DNA from 4 places in the Blautia hansenii DSM 20583 genome. Region 1 is predicted to be linked to each of the others. Evidence: riboswitches for the same ligand, from Rfam matches in the RefSeq annotation. Region 1 holds a riboswitch; each other region holds the start of a gene.
The links. Region 1 has a riboswitch for cobalamin ahead of CGC63_RS04810 (prenyltransferase/squalene oxidase repeat-containing protein). Riboswitches for the same ligand answer to the same signal wherever they lie in the genome.

Region 1 (4,213 bases):
TATACTTTTCAGATGCAGTGCAAAGAAAGCAATCAAACACCATTGGAAGATGGAAGAAGAATTGTATTTTTAAGTACTTGCGGAGAGAATGAGGATGAAATTTCCAAGGAACTGTTGGCTTTTTTGAAATTTGTAAAAGCAGATTTAAAAGAAAGTCGCGAGATGGAGGAACGCTTTATGACTTTAGAGGAAATGTTAAAAGATGAGCGAAAAGAAGGATTAAAAGAGGGAACAGTAAAAGCTCAGAAAAGAATTGTATCGAAAATGTTATCTAAGGGGCTAAGTGATGAGGAAATCATGGAGCTTTGCGATATTTCTTTGGAAGAATTAGAAAATCTCAAAAATCATAGATAAAAACAACAAATCAAAAATTCTAATATCAAATCTGTTTTGTATCTATTATTTATAAGTCATATCTATTAGTAACCTTTCAGACGAAGTTTAAAAAATCAGAGGAATTCTATGATTGAAAGAGAATTGGGAAATATTCTTTTTAGGAGGCGGAAGATGAAACTAAAAAATGTATTGATTGTTGTAAAGGACATAGAAAGATCAAAAAAGTTTTATAGAGATTTATTTGGACTTGAGGTTGTTCTGGACAGTGGGGAAAATGTAATCTTAACAGAAGGACTGGTTCTTCAAGAGGAAGGTCTTTGGAAAGAAACAATACACAGAGAGTTGTACTCGAAGCATAATAAAACAGAGCTTTATTTTACAGAAAGAGATATGGAATATTTTTTAGAAAAACTTCAATCTTATGAAGATGTTATAGAATATGTGACGCCTTTGACAAGAAATTCATGGGGAAGACAAGTTGTGCGATTTTATGATTTGGACGGTAATCTTATTGAGGTTGCCGGTGAAGGGTAAGGAGAAGTGATAGTGATGAAATTAGATACCATGCACCATATTGCAATTATCGGTAGTGACTATGAAAAGTCTAAAAAATTTTATGTGGATATTCTGGGGTTTGAAGTTATTCGGGAAAATTACAGGGAAGACCGGAAAGATTATAAAATTGACCTTCGTCAAGGAAATATAGAAATCGAGTTGTTTATTATTCCGGGATGTCCTAAGAGATTAAGTTATCCTGAGGCAAATGGTTTGCGCCATCTGGCATTTAAAGTAGAGTCGGTAGAAGAAATGGCAAAAGAGCTGGAAAAGTTGGGAGTAGAGGTAGAGCCAATTCGAATAGATGAATTTACAGGAGAGCAAATGACGTTCTTCTTTGATCCGGATGGATTGCCTTTAGAATTACATGGATAAAGGAGGAAGCAAAATGGATAAAAAGAAAAAATCAGGAAAAAGGACATTGATTTTGGTAGGAATATCAGTGATTTGTATTGTCGTGGGAGCATTAAGTTGGGGATATTATAAGAAAGTCACAGAGTTTAAAACTTCAAAATGTGATTTTGTACCACCATCTTCTTTTGACGCAGTAGTACAGAAGATTGATATAGAAAACAGCCAAATGGAGGTCATCATAGAAGAAGATACAGCAACACAGGAAGGGACAGAACCCCAAAGTGTAATGTTGGATTGTGAAAAGGTAGATTATAAATTGTATAATACAGAGCAGGGGGACAGGATTGAGTTTTCCTGTAAAGAAGAAAATCTGGATGATGATAGGGTGGAAATATCTAATTTCAGCAGAAAAGAGTGAAAATCCCGTGCTTGACATATTTCTTCTAATTATGTACTATAAGAGTATATAACTGCATAGTCTAAGTGGTCGTTGAGCCCTAGGTTCAAGGTTAAAAGGGAAACCGGTGAAATTCCGGTACAGTCACCTCTGCTGTGAAGCGGACGAGGAAATAGAAGCCATTGAATAGCAATTTGAGAAGGCATTTCCAAGGATGAAGCAAAGTCAGAACACCTGCCATGTATATAGAGTATTTCCGGGCTGAGGAGATTTTTTTGCGTACAGCAATATGCAGTGATAAAATTCATATTGAATGATTGATTGAGAAGGTTCTTTTGCCGATATGGGAAAAGAACCTTTTTTATTTCATAGGAAATTGCGTCCTATGAAATAAAACTGCTCCGCAAGGATGCGCACTGCGGCGGACAGGTATCATGTTGCTGAAGCAACCCGCCGCAGGCGGAGAATTCTGCAAAGCAGAATTCCTTTTCATAGGAAATTTCTGTATATGACACAGAATGAACAATTAAAGGAGATTGGAAATGAAAAGAAAGAATTTAAAAATAACAGTTTCTGCGATAGCGGTTATGTTAGCCATTCAGTCACCGATGTCGGTATTAGGAGCAGAAACGTACGAGTTTTTGCAGGAGGAAATGTTACCGGGAACAGCAGAGAGTGTTTTGGATGAAGAATTCCTTGCAGGCACAGCAGATGAGACAGAATGTGCAGAGAAAATGGTTGTCTCCGATGCGCAGAAACAGGATGGAATAACAATTTATCAGCCGGCATTTGAAGGTTTAAATAAAGCTGAAAATTATTTGCAGACAGCAGTTACCAATCCCATTGTGGACTCTATTGGAGGTGAATGGGCTGTAATTGCAATGGCGAGAAACGGAAATTTGAATAATTCGGCAAAGAATAATTATTTGCAGAATATTTATCAAAAGCTGAGAGAAACGGGCGGAGTCCTTCATACAACAAAATATACAGAATATTCCAGAGTAACCCTTGCGCTTACTTCTATGGGAATAAATCCCACATCCGTAGAGGGGTATAATCTGCTTCAGCCTTTAGCAAATATGAAAAAGGTAAACAGACAGGGAATTAACGGTACAATTTTTGCATTGATTGCTTTTGACTCTAATCAATATGAAATCCCAAAGCTGGAAGGTTTAGGTACACAGACAACCAGAGAAGATCTTATCCAGACAATTTTGTTATCAGAAATTTCAGGAGGAGGCTGGGCGCTAATGGGAAATCAGCCGGATCCGGATATAACAGCAATGGCATTGCAGGCATTAGCTCCTTATACACAGCAGCAGGAAGTCAAAGAGGCAGTGGACAGAGGAATTGAAATGCTGGCACAGCTTCAGGATGAAGAAGGCGGTTATATCAGCAATGCAGGATATGACAGTGCGAAAAATTTGGAAAGCACGGCACAGGTAGTCATTGCCCTTTCAGCTATTGATGTGTCCTTGCTAAATTCTGAAAAATTTATGAAAAACGGAAAGACATTATTAGATGAGATGCTGCGTTTTCAGGTTTCAGACGGTTCATTTTGTCATGTGATTGACGGTGGCTCTAATCAAATGGCAACAGAGCAGGGAGCTTTAGCTTTAGCAGCATGGTATCGAGCTGTTACGGGAAGAAATTCCTTGTATGATATGACCGATGTGGAGAATGGGCAGACAGGCGGAGAGGAAACACCGGAAAGAATTGAAGCGTTTCGAAAAAAACTGGAAGCATTTTCCGGCAATCTGACATTAGATAATGCCCATGAGTTATACGCATTGAAAGTGGAATTAAGTCTCATGGGAAATTTCTCCGAAAAAAAAGCTTTTGAAACAAAGCTGGAACAAATGTTAAAAGAAGTAGAAACACAGGCAGCAGAAATTGAGGCTTTAGATAAGGAAATATGGGAAGGCTTTGAGCCTTTAAACATTACACTGAAGGACAAAAAAGAAATAGAAAGACTTTTAACAGCTTACTATAAAATTCCGGAAGCAAACAGAAAACATTTACAGTATGAAGAAGAACTGTTAAGAGCAGACAGTATTATCAAAAAACTGGAGCAGGAAGTTATCGGAGCAGAAATTTTTGAAAATGTGAAAAATTCCAAGAAAGATTATACATATCAGGGGAATGGGTACACCATTTGCTTAAAAGGAAAAAATGTATATGAACCGGCAGATATGAAAGCAGGAATAGAGATAAGAGAACAGAAAAATTCTTTGGAATTTGAAACCAAGGAAACAGGAGCGTTTCCGGGAGAAGTTGAGATTGCTATTGATACAGCATTAAAAGAAAGCGTATACATGCTGTATTATGAAAAAGACGGAAAACAGCAGGAAAAACAGTGGGTATCGGTAAATAACGGACAGGTTGTCTGTGATATAGAAATTGGTGGAAAATATATATTGAAGAAACCGAAAACAGAAAGTGAAACAGCGCTGTCTCAGGCAGGAAGTAATTCAGAGAATAAAACAACTGCAAAAGGTAAAACTGCAAATACAGCAAAGCAGACCAATACATCTTCAGCTTCAAATACAATTCAGGCAACTGTGAAAGACG
Region 2 (4,213 bases), 610 kb from region 1:
TTTTGCGTCATCTGATCTACAATATGGTTTACCATAGTCGTATGCTTAGGATCTAAAGCAGCAGCAGGCTCATCTAAAATAATAATTTCCGGTTTCATGACAAGAATATCAGCAATAGAAACCTGCTTTTTCTGTCCACCGCTTAATGCATGGGTTGGTTTATGACGGAAAGGGGTAATTTCCAGATAATCAATGACTTCTTCAACTTCTTTTTTTGTTTCTTCTTCTGAATGTCCTAAATTTAAAGGACCAAAAGAAATTTCCTGATAGACACTGGCTGAAAAAAGCTGATTATCCGGATCCTGAAAAACAATTCCGATTTTGCTTCGCAAATCTAAAAGTTCTTTTTTCTTATAAGTAACTTCTTTATTATGGAAGAAAAGTTTTCCCTTTTGCGGTTTTAAAATACCGGTACAGCATAGAAAAAAGGTAGATTTTCCGCTTCCGTTAGCACCCATAAATGCGATTTTTTGTCCTTTTTTAATTTCCAGAGAAAGTCCGTTTAAAGAATGGCTTTGTTCATCGTCATAAGAAAAATATAAATCTTCTGCTTTTAAAATAATATCTGAATTCATGAAAAAAATCTCCTCCATACAGCAAACAGAAATAAAGCCGAGTCAAATACAACAATGGCTGCAATAACACTTTTTTTCGGAGGCTGGTTTTCCGATAAGACACGGATGGTATCGTCATAGCATCTTGCCTCCATAGAAGCATATAAACGGTTGGAGCGTTCCACGGCTCTTATCATTAAAACAGAGCCCAACATTCCGAAGGATTTTAAAGACGTTTTATAATCACGGTTTCCAAGACGGCAGTTCTGAGAAGTGGAAAGCGCAGAAGCCGTATCCAAAAGCACGAAAATAAAACGATAAATTAAAAGCATGAGCTCCATCAATAATTTGGGGCAGTGGAGCTTCTCAAGAACCTGCAAAATATCCGGCATCGGCGTAGTAAAGGATAAAAAATACAGGCAGGAAACAGCTCCTAATGCCGTAAAAATAAGCTGCACCGCATAAAAGAAAGAGGAGTAGCTGGTGGTAATGTACCAGCTTCCCACAGGAACAGCAAACATATCCATGGGAGTACGGCTTAGATGAAACATAATGGCAATGGTGCTGAGTAATAAAAAAATAATCGGGGCAGTGAGAAAACGTAAATAACGAGAAACAGGGACTCCACCTTTTTTAACGGTAAGAACCCCTGTAACTGCTAATACGATACCTGCCACTGCAATCGAACGACTCATTACACAAATACAAAGTGTAATTATTGCAAAGGCAAACTTCTCACCGGCGTTTTCATATCTGAGTCTGGAATGATAGCAAAGCTTATCAATGACAATCATAAGAAAACTCCTTTCAAAGAGAAATTTTAATTATCGTCTTTCATCCATTTCTTGCGTTCTACAAAACGTCCCATGATGAAAGCAATGACGCCTACGCCAATTCCTGTCTGAAGACAGAAGAGAAGACTTTCCACTTCTCCCGGAAGCTCTCCGCCAATGAGCTTTTCAAAAATAGGAGTTGCCCATGGCTCATAAGAAGAGTCAACCTCTTCTACAACCTGACTTCCGGCATCATCAGAACCGCCAAATTCTGCATCCTTTAATGCGAATAACGGAACAAAAGCAATTAAGAAAATCAAAAGAATGGCAAGAAATACTTTCTTTTTCATATTATTTTCCCTCCTTTAAGTAACCGATAGCACGAAGCTCAGGTTTTGCGTAAGTTTCTAATCCCTGAATAATCAAAACAGTGATAATACCTTCAATGATAGCCAAAGGTACCTGTGTAGGAGCGAATACAGTAAGGAATTTACCCATAGCAGCCATAAACGTGGTATCTGCATTGTGAGCAAGCGCCATCTGTGCAGCTGTAACGCAGTAAGTAAATAAGTCACCTAAGGTCGCTGCAAGAAATACAGAAACTATTTTATTTACTTTTGCTTTTTTACATAACACAAAAATTCCGTAGGATACAAACGGACCGGCGATTGCCATGGAAAAAGTATTTGCTCCGATGGTAGTCAGTCCGCCGTGGGCCAGTAAAATAGCCTGAAACAACAGAACAATCAGCCCTAAAATAGAAACGGCGGAAGGTCCGAATAAAATAGCGCCCAGTCCGGTTCCTGTCATGTGAGAACAGCTTCCTGTTACAGACGGAATTTTCAGTGATGAAATTACGAATACAAAAGCTCCTGACATAGCAAGGAGTGTAATTAAATTTTTATGTTCGGCTAAAGTCTTTTTAATAGACAAAAATCCGGCAACTAAAAACGGAATACATAAAGCACCCCATGCGATACAAAAGCCGCCGGGCAGATAGCCCTCCATAATGTGCATTGCACTGACATTTGTCATCATTCCAAAAGTAAGTGCAAGAATACCAGTCAGTACAAAAATTCGTTTGCGTTGTTTACTCATTTTTCTTCTCCCTTCTGATTTAAAAAATAATGTGCTCTCTGCGGAGCGTTTTATTGTATAGAATACAATTTTCTATACAACAAAAAAAGCCCTTCGGTACACACCGACAGGCTATCAGAAGAACAAGAGGTTCCAGCAAAATTGACATGCTATGAGCCAACCTGTTCTTACACACGGCCATCGTTCGTAACCTGTGTAAATCGCATGTACAAGGCAGGTCTTCTGACTCAGGCATCAGCATTTTATTTCGTCTTCCCAGTAAGCTCCAGTGACATAGTGAAATAAAACTTCTCCTTTACAGCGGCGTGACCGTGCAAGCTTTTCACTTGACTTTCCTATTCTCCTGCAAGCAGGCACCTTGAACACTCAATTCTGCATTCATTGTAACATACTATCTGATTTTGTCAATAAGTTGCACCGAAAAGAATTCTGTGCTAAGATGAAAAAACAGTGCAAAAACAAAAGATTTAGGAGATGGAAGAAAAAATGAGTATTTCCATGGTGGGAATTGATTATAACAAAGCGTCCGTAGACATACGTGCGCAGTTTTCCTTTACAAAGAAAAATGCAGCGGCAGCAATGGAGAAATTAAAAGAAGCTCCGGGGATTTTAGGCTGTATTATTTTGTCTACCTGCAACAGAATGGAGATTTGGGCAAGTACACAGGAGGAATGGGAAGGTTCTCTTTTTGATTTTCTGTGTGAAGAAAAAGGAAAAAATCCGGAAGAATTTCGCAGATATTTTGTGGAGCGAAGGGAAGAAGAAGCCATTGAGCATCTTTTTTATCTGACAAGCGGCTTAAAATCTCAGATTTTGGCAGAAGACCAGATTATTACGCAGGTAAAGGATGCCCTGTCCATGGCAAGAGATGTCTACTGTACAGACAACGTTTTAGAGGTTCTGTTTCGTATGGCGGTAACTGCCGCAAAAAGAGTAAAAACAGAGGTCGTATTTTCCAGAGGCAACAGCTCTGTCATTCATCAGGCTATTCAAAAGCTGAGAGAAACCGGATATTCCTTAGACGGCAGTAATTGTATGGTAATCGGAAACGGAGAAATGGGAAAGGTGGCTGCACTGGCTTTGGCAGAGGCAGGCGCTCATGTAACGGTTACCGTCCGTCAGTATCGCAGCGGAATTGTAAGCATTCCCAAAGGATGCGACAGAATTAACTATGGAGAACGCATGGAATTCTTCCCTTCCTGTGATTTGATTGTCAGTGCAACGGCAAGTCCGAACTTTACCCTTACCAAGGAGCTGATACAGCAGGCAGCAACAGGGAAAAAACAGCAGATTTTAATTGATTTGGCAGTTCCAAGAGACATTGAGCCGTCTGTAAACGAAATAGAGGGCATAACTCTTTATGATATTGACAGTTTTAAAATTGATACCAATTCTTTGGAGCTTCAGGAAAGTATGCAGAAGGCAGCAGCAATATTAAGAGAGCAGATGGAAGATTTTTACTGCTGGTATGACGGAAGAAGTTTAATCCCTCGTATTCAGGATATTCAGGCAGAGGCTGTGCAGGATTTAAACCTGCGTATTTTAAAAATTCTGCGAAAAACACCTATGGAAGACGAGGACAGGGAAAACCTTTTAAATGCCATTGATGTTGCAGCCGGAAAGGTTGTCAGTAAAATGATGTTTGGGCTTCGTGATACCTTGGAAAAAGAAGAATTCATAAATTGTGTAGAAGGGCTGGAAAAGCTTTATGGAGCATAAAGAGAAGAAGTTTTTTCCTTTGTTTGTAGATTTCACACAGAAAAGAGCCGTGGTAATCGGAGGCGGAAA
Region 3 (4,213 bases), 1.5 Mb from region 1:
CAGAGGAATACGGGGAGGTGAAAGAAAATGAAAAAATTTACGAAGATTGCATTGATTGTTGTTCTCATTACAGGTATTGTAGGCGGATGCCTTGCAGGCGTGGGATTGGTATTTGGAGGTTCGGTTCGGTCCATTACCGGTAATTTTACAAATAGCCGTTTGTATCATGTTCTTAGGAGAGCATGTCGGGATCACGAAGGACCGTGGTGGGATATGGACGATGATTTTAACGATTATCGTCATAGCCTTGGAGATTTAGACAATTTTAATCATGGCAGCATGGAACAGCGTGAATTTCTTCCTTCAGAAATAGACAGTATAGATATTGAAATCTATTCAGGAAAGGTAGAAATTCGTACAATTCCGGAGGACGAAATCAGAATTTCAGGGCTGACAGATCAGGATTTCTTAGAATTAGATACAGAAGACAGGGAGCTGTCACTGGAAAGAGAATATCATGATTATGGGGTAATGGAAGACCTTATTATTGAAGTACCGGAAAGTAAAGTATTTTCTTCTCTTGATGTTCATTTAGAGTCGGGACAATTTTTAAGCTCAGGAAAGCTTTCCGTAAGAGAGGGTGATTTTACTTTGATGTCAGGCAGCGTGCAGATAGAGCTTTTAGATGCACAGGAAACAGATATTGAAATGGCATCCGGCGATTTTGCTGTTACACAGACAGGAAAGTTAGAGGATTACGCAGTGAGGACAAAATGCGCCAGCGGTCATCTTGTATTAAACGGAGAGGAACACGCAGGAACTACAAATGCCAGATATGGCACAGCAGGAAGCTTGAAAAAAATAGATATTGAAAGCAGTTCAGGAAGTGTAGCTGTTAATTTTGAAAATCAGTAAAAGGAGAGAGTATTATGTCAGATAAAAGATTATATCGTTCATCAACAAATTGTATGTTAGCAGGTGTTTGCGGAGGTATCGCAGAATATTTCAATATTGATCCTACTTTAATCCGTCTTGCATGGATTATTCTTACCTGCATGGGATTTGGAACAGGAATTATCGCTTATATCATTGCAGCAATCGTAATTCCAAAATAAAAGCAGGTTTCTTTGTATAAAACTGTAAATTAAGGCCATACTCCAAAGAAGAAAGGAGTGTGGCTTTTTTATGGCAAAGAAAAAAGAAGAAAAAATTGATTTGAATAATATTCCGGAAGAAGAGAAAGTAAAATATGAAATCGCAGAGGAATTAGGACTTTTAGATAAGGTTTTAGACAGTGGATGGAAAAGTCTGTCAGCAAAAGAAACCGGGCGTATAGGCGGACTTATGACAAAGCGAAAACGGGAAAATGAGAGAAAGAAAAATGCTTGACTGTGGGTATATGGAATGGTATTATTGTGTTGTATAATTCCATAAACCTATTAAGTGCATCTGCGTTGACCGCACAACGCCGGTGAAAAGGGAATCAGGTGAGAATCCTGAGCGATCCGGTCACTGTATTTGGGGAGCAATGCTTCAATAATCCATTGTATTTTGATACGAGAAGGAGAAGCAAAGCAATGAACCATGAGTCAGGAAACCTGCTTAATAGCAGTAAGGTGAAAACTTCCGTGCAAAGTTTGAATCCCTCATACTGTGAGTTACAGTAGATGATTCCACTTTCATGATGAAGGTGGATTTTTTTATGGAATGCCGAAAGGTAAGAACCTGAACTTATAGAATTATGCGTTGATTAAATGGCAGGTGAGGTGTCCTGCTTCTGAACTCCTGTTTTACAAAGTTTTGTTTTCCCGCAACAGACAAAACGGCGCATCCTCCGCAGGAACAGAATAATTCGTGACTAAAGTCAGGGCACTTCATCAGGAAACAATATTTCATATTTTTATAGGACTGTGTATCGAGAGATATGCAGTCTTTTTACGTGATAGAAATTCTGTCATAACATTCTTACTCTTGTCCGGGAAACTTTGCTTTTGTATAATAAGAAAATAATAAAAAGTAGAGAGCAGAATGATAGGGAGGGGAATGGATGGCTGTAATAGAAATTGAAAATCTGACCAAGGATTATGGAAATAAAAAAGGAATTTTTGATGTGTCATTTTCTGTGAAAGAAGGTGAAGTTGTGGGATTTTTAGGCTCTAATGGAGCAGGAAAGACTACAACCATCAGACATCTTATGGGATTTATAAGCCCACAAAAAGGAAGGGCACAGATTTTAAACATGGATTGTTTTCGCAATGCTTCTTGTGTTCAGATGAAGGTGGGATATCTTCCGGGCGAAATTGCTTTTATGGACAATATGTCAGGAAAAGAGTTTATTGAATTTATGGCGAAAATGAAGAAGATGAAAGACCTGACGTATGCGAGAGAACTAACGGAATATTTGGAAATCGATACACAGGTTAAGATTAAAAAGATGTCTAAGGGTATGAAGCAAAAAATCGGATTGATTATTGCTTTTATGCAGAACGTGCCGATTTTAATTTTAGATGAACCGACTACGGGATTAGACCCGATTATGCAGAACAAGTTTGTAGAGCTGATTAAAAGGGAGAAGGATGCTGGAAAAACAATTTTAATGTCTTCGCATATTTTTGAAGAAGTGGAAAATACCTGTGACCGAGTGGTTATGATAAAAGACGGAAAAATTGTCGCAGATGAAGATATACATAAGATAAAAAATAACAGAGTGAAGCATTATGAAATTACTTTTTCTGATATAAAAAGTGCAGAAAACTTTCAAGGCTTATATTCTGACAGTCAAAGAAGGGAGAATACAGTTTTTCTGTCTTTAAAAAATCAAGTAGATGAATTGATTAAGCAGTTAAGCCGGTACGAGGTGCAGGATATTGCTGTCAGAAACCAGACGTTGGAAGAAGTTTTTTTGCGTTATTACAAGGAGGAAAAGTGATGAGTATACCATTGTTAAAAAGAGAAATAAAATCCAATTATAAAATATTGCTGTTGTTTATGGGGATTGTTACTCTTTATTCCGGTATCATTACTGCAATGTATGACCCGGAAGTAGGGACCGGAATAAACGCCATGGCAGAGAGCATGCCGGAATTTTTTGCTGCATTTGGTATGGAAAATCCGGGAGTTACACTGCTGGATTTTTTGAATAATTATTTATATGGATTTATTTTAGTGATTATTCCGTTTATTTACATCATCATTATGTGTTACAAATTAGTTTCTAAGTATATGGAAAAAGGTTCTATGGCATATTTATTAAATACGCATTACAGCCGAAGCGAAATTATTGTTACACAGCTTGTAGTCCTGCTTTCAGGAGTGATTTTACTGGTTCTGTATGCCGTAGCGCTGATTATAATATGCAGTGAGATTATGTTTGAGGGAAAACTGGAAATTGAGAAATTTCTGGTGTTGAATTTCGGATTGGCTTCTCTGGAAATATTTTTGGCTTCTATGTGCTTTCTGTTTGCCTGCCTGTTTAATGAAATGAAGTTTTCTGTTGGTCTGGGAGCGGGAATTGGACTGGGATTTTTCTTAATTCAGATGCTTTCACAGGTAAATGAAGATATTGAATTTTTGAAATATTTTACTCCGCTGACGCTGTTTGATGCTGAAAAAATAATGGAATATGATTGGGTTGGATTTGCGTATGTAGGGATATTGTGGCTTTTAGCAGGAATATTCTTCATGATAGGAATAATGGGATTTAAAAAACGGGATTTGCCTTTGTAGAAAAATGAGGTTATTGCAGTAAGCGTCGTTTACTTCGATAACCTCATTTTGGGAAAAATTATTCTGGTTTTAAAGAAATTTCCATCTGCACCGGCTGATGGTCCGTGTATTCAAAGTCCGTGTTGATGACGGAAATATCAGAAACCGTTATATTATCCGACACAATAAAGCCGTCAATGACATAGACCTGTGAGGTTTCATAAGAACCGGTATAAGGCGCATTTAAAAGTCGGCAGGTTGGATAAGTATCATCAACTGCAAAAGAAAAATGTTCAGGAAGAGTATCCTGACCGATAATTCCGGGAACCCAGTTTTCTGTGTTGGTAATGGGATATTTGTCCATTCCTTCAAAAGTCTGATTAAAATCGCCTCCTGCAATGACGTAGTTTCCTGCTTCGTATTCCTTAGATAGCTTTTCAGCCAGCATTTTACTCTGTGCAATTTTTCCGTCACCGTCATCGTAAGCCTCTAAATGGAAATTAATCAATACCAGCTCTGCGTCAGTACCTTCCAGCGGAATACGTGTTTCCTGCATACAGCGTTTTAA
Region 4 (4,213 bases), 1.0 Mb from region 1:
GTAAAACGAGAACTATGTACCGGAATAAATTCTTCGCTTCCCTGATATTTTGCCTGTACCTGAATATTTTTCCATTCGGAACCTTCTACTTTTATTTTACCGTTAGTTACATCCTCTCCATCAATAAAAAGCTTAATTTGTTCAATTATCTGTGATTTTGCAATTACTTTTACCCAAGCAACTGTTTCTGTGGATGCATCTGCTTTTCTTTCTGTTGCTGATACAATGGCAGAACCCTCTGCATCTACTCGAAGTTCACCTCGATCTGCCCCTATTGATAAGGCCCTGTCCGGCTTTACATCTGTTATGTTCCATGACACTGTACTCGTAGTCGGTAATTCTTTTAAGTGAAATGTTCCTGCCAGATTAAAAGCACCTACCTCATCCGGTGATACATATAAAGTCTGATTTTCAATTGTCTCTGTTACACCATCTGCAAAAGCAAACTCTATTTCATATTTATTTTCCGGAAAATTTGGTTTGTTGGGATTATATTCCTGATTCTCCCCAAAATAAGGATATCCTGTACTATTTTGTCCCCATGCGATGCCAAACTCACCCTTATTCTTGTTTAAAAGCTCTACAAATTCCTTCGTCTTCATATCATCTTCTGACTTTGCAGAAGAATTTATTAATGCTTCTGCCGGAAATTGTACTGGATTTTTCCCACTGTCAGACCAATAGGAATTGATTAAGTTACCTCCTTTATATTCTTTAAATAAAACAGCTATTTTCCCTTCGCTAATAGAATAACTATTAATCAATCTGCCGCCTGTAAGACGTTTTGCAAATCCACAGGCTCCATCGCCTTTCACGTCTGTATAACAGTTAATAATTGCACCTTTTAAATCATATCCTGCCGGCCCGCTTTCTGCCCATGAAGCTAAAGTACCGGTAAAATGTGTATTTTGTAAAATCCCTTGTTCTCCAACACTCTGAAACAACCATGTAGTATCTTCAAAAGTAACCGTATGTCCATTTCCATCAAAGGTAGCGTTAAATTCAAAAAACGCCTTATATTTTTTGTCTAATGTAATATCATTATCAAGAACATAGTAAACGTCTGTCTTTTCAGCGTCTATTTTCTCCAAATCTGCCTGCTTTTTAATATGAACAACCTGGTTTTCATCTTTTGGCGGAGCAACCGGTTCTGTTACTTTTTTCTTTTCTAATTGTTCTTTTGCCGCATTTAAGGCTTTCAAAGCTTCCTCAATTTCTGTCTGCTTTACATCTGATTTCTGCAAAACTTGTTCTGCTACATCTAATGCTTCAGAAAATGCTTTCCAACTTTTTTCAGTATATCTGTCCTGCTCCAGTCGCTTTCCTTCATTTACAGCATTTTGGAGAGCTGTTTTATCTATCTGTTCAGGTTCTGGATTTCCTCCACTCTGTCTTAAAACAGGTAACCCTTGATTACTTCCATCTGATGGAGAAGTCCATGTAAATCCTGTGTCCGGAATATCTTTATTTAATAATTGCGCTGCAGACTTTAATTCCTCTAATGTTTTTTTGAAACTATTTCCGTCTTCAGGCTTTTTTCCCCAAGATACAGGTCCCGAAGCTGACGAAGCTTTATCTGTCGCATAATAACTGTTAGATAAAATACTTTCTTCCGTTTCTCGAATTCCAACAAGTCCGCCTGCCATCATAGCGTCAATACTTCCACCAAAGTACGTATTTTTAACTGCTCCTGAGCGGAAAGTTCCTACAAGACCTCCTACTTCTCCTGCCCACCCAGTTAATTTTATTTTAGCCGTAGAATAGCAGTTCTGAATGGTTCCGCTTAAAGTAATCGCCATACTTCCAAAAGTTTTGTCACTTACAATAACATTTTCACTGGTTACTCCAAGGTTCTGAATCGTTCCTGTCACTTCATTTGCCAGAGGCTTATCTGCAAGAGTAATGGTGTGACCATTTCCATCTAAAGTTCCTGCAATGCGTTCAAAAGTTTGACCTTCTGTAAACACAATATCCTCTGTCAACGTATAAGTTGTTCCCGCTTCAATAACTGTGGGAATTTCCGTTTCAGAAATTTCAGCTTCCTGCCCCGTCCCACTTAAAATTTCTCCTGCTTCTACAACCGGAGTCTCCATGTCGCCTGTGGCATGTACCGATACAGGCATTCCGGTAATAAGCAATGCCATTACCAGAAGCAGACTGAGAACACGGTTTGCATTTCTTCTTTTTTTCATTTTCTTTCTCCTTTACATATTTTTTCTTACAGAGCATTTTTTATGAGACAGTCGCATAAAAGAGGATTTCAAAATATTTATACATTTTTAGTTTTCCCTTAATGTAACAAACTCACAAAAAAAGGTCTCTTTACACACCGGTAAAGAAACCTTATCTATCTTCACTATGAAATTTTATCCTGCACATCTTTTTCTACACAAATAAAACTCCCTCAACCCGGAAATCTATTTCTCTGATGGCAGATTTTCTGACTTAGCCGAAAAGCATTACAGTAGAGGTGACTGTATCGGATTTGCACCGATTTCCCTTTTAACCTTGGAGCAAGCTCCAACGACCATCATGGATATGCAGTTTATACTCCTTTATAGTACACAATTCAAAAAAGAATATCAAGCCTTTTTCTTCCTTTTTAATACAACAAACAGCGTTCCTCCGACTACAAACATCACAGACAGCATTACAAGCGGTGTTTCATCTCCTGTTTTAACCTTATCCACACCTGAAGAAACTGCCTTATCCAATACCGTACCAAAGCTGTTTAAAGACTCTACTTCTACGGATACAAATCCGTCTTTTACCTTTCCTTTTAATTTTTTTACATTTTCATTGTCACAGGAAAGTACCACAACTTCTTTGCCGTTATATTTTTCCGATACAGGAAGCTGAAGCTCTGCCTTATGAGGAAGGGCAATTTCTTTTCCGTCTTTTAAAAGCTGAATTTCAATAGGATTGTCAAGCTGCTGTTTCTTGGAAATTTCCTTTTCCATAAGCTTCACATCTGCATGTTTTTTATCCAGCTTCTCCACAGATAACTGCATATCTGATGTCAGACCTTCTCCCGTTAATTTGACACCATGCTCTTTATTTACCAGCATATCAGTTTCCTGAATTTCCGGTGTACTTGGTTCTTCCGGATTTTCCGGCTTCTGAGGTGTCTCCGGTTCTTCCGGCTGCGGTGTTACAGGCGGCACAAGCTGAAGCTCTGCCATGGAAGCTGCTCCGTTTGTTCCTGCCATAGCAAAAGTCAAAACTGCTCCGTTTTCTGTTTTTTCACAAGTAACGTTTTCATCCAACTGAATACAGTCTGCTATTTCTTCTTCAAGTGTAAGCTGAACATTTCCTTTATTCTTCATTGTGGGGTCGGAAACAGAAACTTTCACTGTTCCCTGTTCTGTTTCCTGAAGCATAACAGACGCAGCCTTATCACTTGTTATTCCGTCTATACTTCCTCCCTGCTCCTGCCAGAAGTTTATGCCTGTGATTTTTAATGTCTCATGGCGCACTGCCTGAACCTCACTGCTGTTCTCCAGTATGGTTACCTTAGGCGCTTGTGCGTAATTTTCTGTTTCTTCTGCACTTGTTTCGGGAAGCAATACATAACTGTAAGATGCGTTTTCTGGGTTCTGTCCGTGGTCTACCCACATTTCCAGATAATTTTCTGTGCTTTCTCCCTCAAAAGTTCCTACGTCTTTCCAACTGCCTGTGGTCTGACCTCGACGAACCTGAATTTCTGTATTTTCTTCAGGGAAATAATATCCTGTTCCCACAGACTGATTGCCTTCTAAATGTGCCCAATTTACCTGCTCAAAGCTTGTGCCTGATATGTCTGCTGTACGTTCCACCAACTCTTTTACATTCGCTTCTTTCACAGGTATTTCTGTTTTTTCTCCATTGACAAGAAGCTGATTGCTTCCGTCTTTTCTTAACTTCTTATTCTCAATGGTAGTTTCCACCGGAAGTTCCATGTTTTTATTTGTAATTCCTGCTCCAAGGCAGACAATTTCGTCATCAAACATAAACCATGACTTCTTGCCTTTTAAATCCGGCGCATAAGAAACCGGTGCGTCTCCTGCAATTCCCTGCGTTTCTCCTGAAAATGACATACCGCTGACGCCATAATTTCCTATGGAAGTTCCTCCTACCCAGCTCTCCTTAGAGCAGAAGTCTCCGCCCTGTGCAAAACCTGAGCCATCCGGTTTCCCTGTCCCAATATTTACAGGAACTACCGTTGTTCCCGGCA

Region 2: it holds a riboswitch for cobalamin, as region 1 does, so the genes downstream of both, CGC63_RS07810 (energy-coupling factor ABC transporter permease) here and CGC63_RS04810 (prenyltransferase/squalene oxidase repeat-containing protein) in region 1, are expected to answer to the same signal.
Region 3: it holds a riboswitch for cobalamin, as region 1 does, so the genes downstream of both, CGC63_RS12915 (ABC transporter ATP-binding protein) here and CGC63_RS04810 (prenyltransferase/squalene oxidase repeat-containing protein) in region 1, are expected to answer to the same signal.
Region 4: it holds a riboswitch for cobalamin, as region 1 does, so the genes downstream of both, CGC63_RS14830 (DUF4430 domain-containing protein) here and CGC63_RS04810 (prenyltransferase/squalene oxidase repeat-containing protein) in region 1, are expected to answer to the same signal.

Annotation. Positions count from the first base shown of each region.
Region 1 is NZ_CP022413.2:948,688-952,900, forward strand. Features, by position in the region: gene CGC63_RS04790 (Rpn family recombination-promoting nuclease/putative transposase) at 1-354, shown strand, start outside; gene CGC63_RS04795 (VOC family protein) at 508-870, shown strand; gene gloA2 (SMU1112c/YaeR family gloxylase I-like metalloprotein) at 886-1,266, shown strand; gene CGC63_RS04805 (hypothetical protein) at 1,280-1,663, shown strand; cobalamin riboswitch at 1,713-1,898, shown strand; gene CGC63_RS04810 (prenyltransferase/squalene oxidase repeat-containing protein) at 2,185-4,213, shown strand, end outside.
Region 2 is NZ_CP022413.2:1,562,033-1,566,245, reverse strand. Features, by position in the region: partial or broken gene CGC63_RS15975 (energy-coupling factor ABC transporter ATP-binding protein) at 1-575, opposite strand, end outside; gene cbiQ (cobalt ECF transporter T component CbiQ) at 572-1,348, opposite strand; gene CGC63_RS07815 (energy-coupling factor ABC transporter substrate-binding protein) at 1,375-1,677, opposite strand; gene CGC63_RS07810 (energy-coupling factor ABC transporter permease) at 1,679-2,425, opposite strand; cobalamin riboswitch at 2,621-2,801, opposite strand; gene hemA (glutamyl-tRNA reductase) at 2,912-4,144, shown strand; gene CGC63_RS07800 (precorrin-2 dehydrogenase/sirohydrochlorin ferrochelatase family protein) at 4,134-4,213, shown strand, end outside.
Region 3 is NZ_CP022413.2:2,541,478-2,545,690, reverse strand. Features, by position in the region: gene CGC63_RS12935 (DUF1700 domain-containing protein) at 1-31, shown strand, start outside; gene CGC63_RS12930 (DUF4097 family beta strand repeat-containing protein) at 28-855, shown strand; gene CGC63_RS12925 (PspC domain-containing protein) at 870-1,055, shown strand; gene CGC63_RS12920 (alpha/beta-type small acid-soluble spore protein) at 1,126-1,329, shown strand; cobalamin riboswitch at 1,365-1,560, shown strand; gene CGC63_RS12915 (ABC transporter ATP-binding protein) at 1,988-2,869, shown strand; gene CGC63_RS12910 (DUF2705 family protein) at 2,869-3,666, shown strand; gene CGC63_RS12905 (endonuclease/exonuclease/phosphatase family protein) at 3,725-4,213, opposite strand, start outside.
Region 4 is NZ_CP022413.2:2,971,635-2,975,847, forward strand. Features, by position in the region: gene CGC63_RS14830 (DUF4430 domain-containing protein) at 1-2,192, opposite strand, end outside; cobalamin riboswitch at 2,414-2,547, opposite strand; gene CGC63_RS14835 (polysaccharide lyase 8 family protein) at 2,583-4,213, opposite strand, start outside.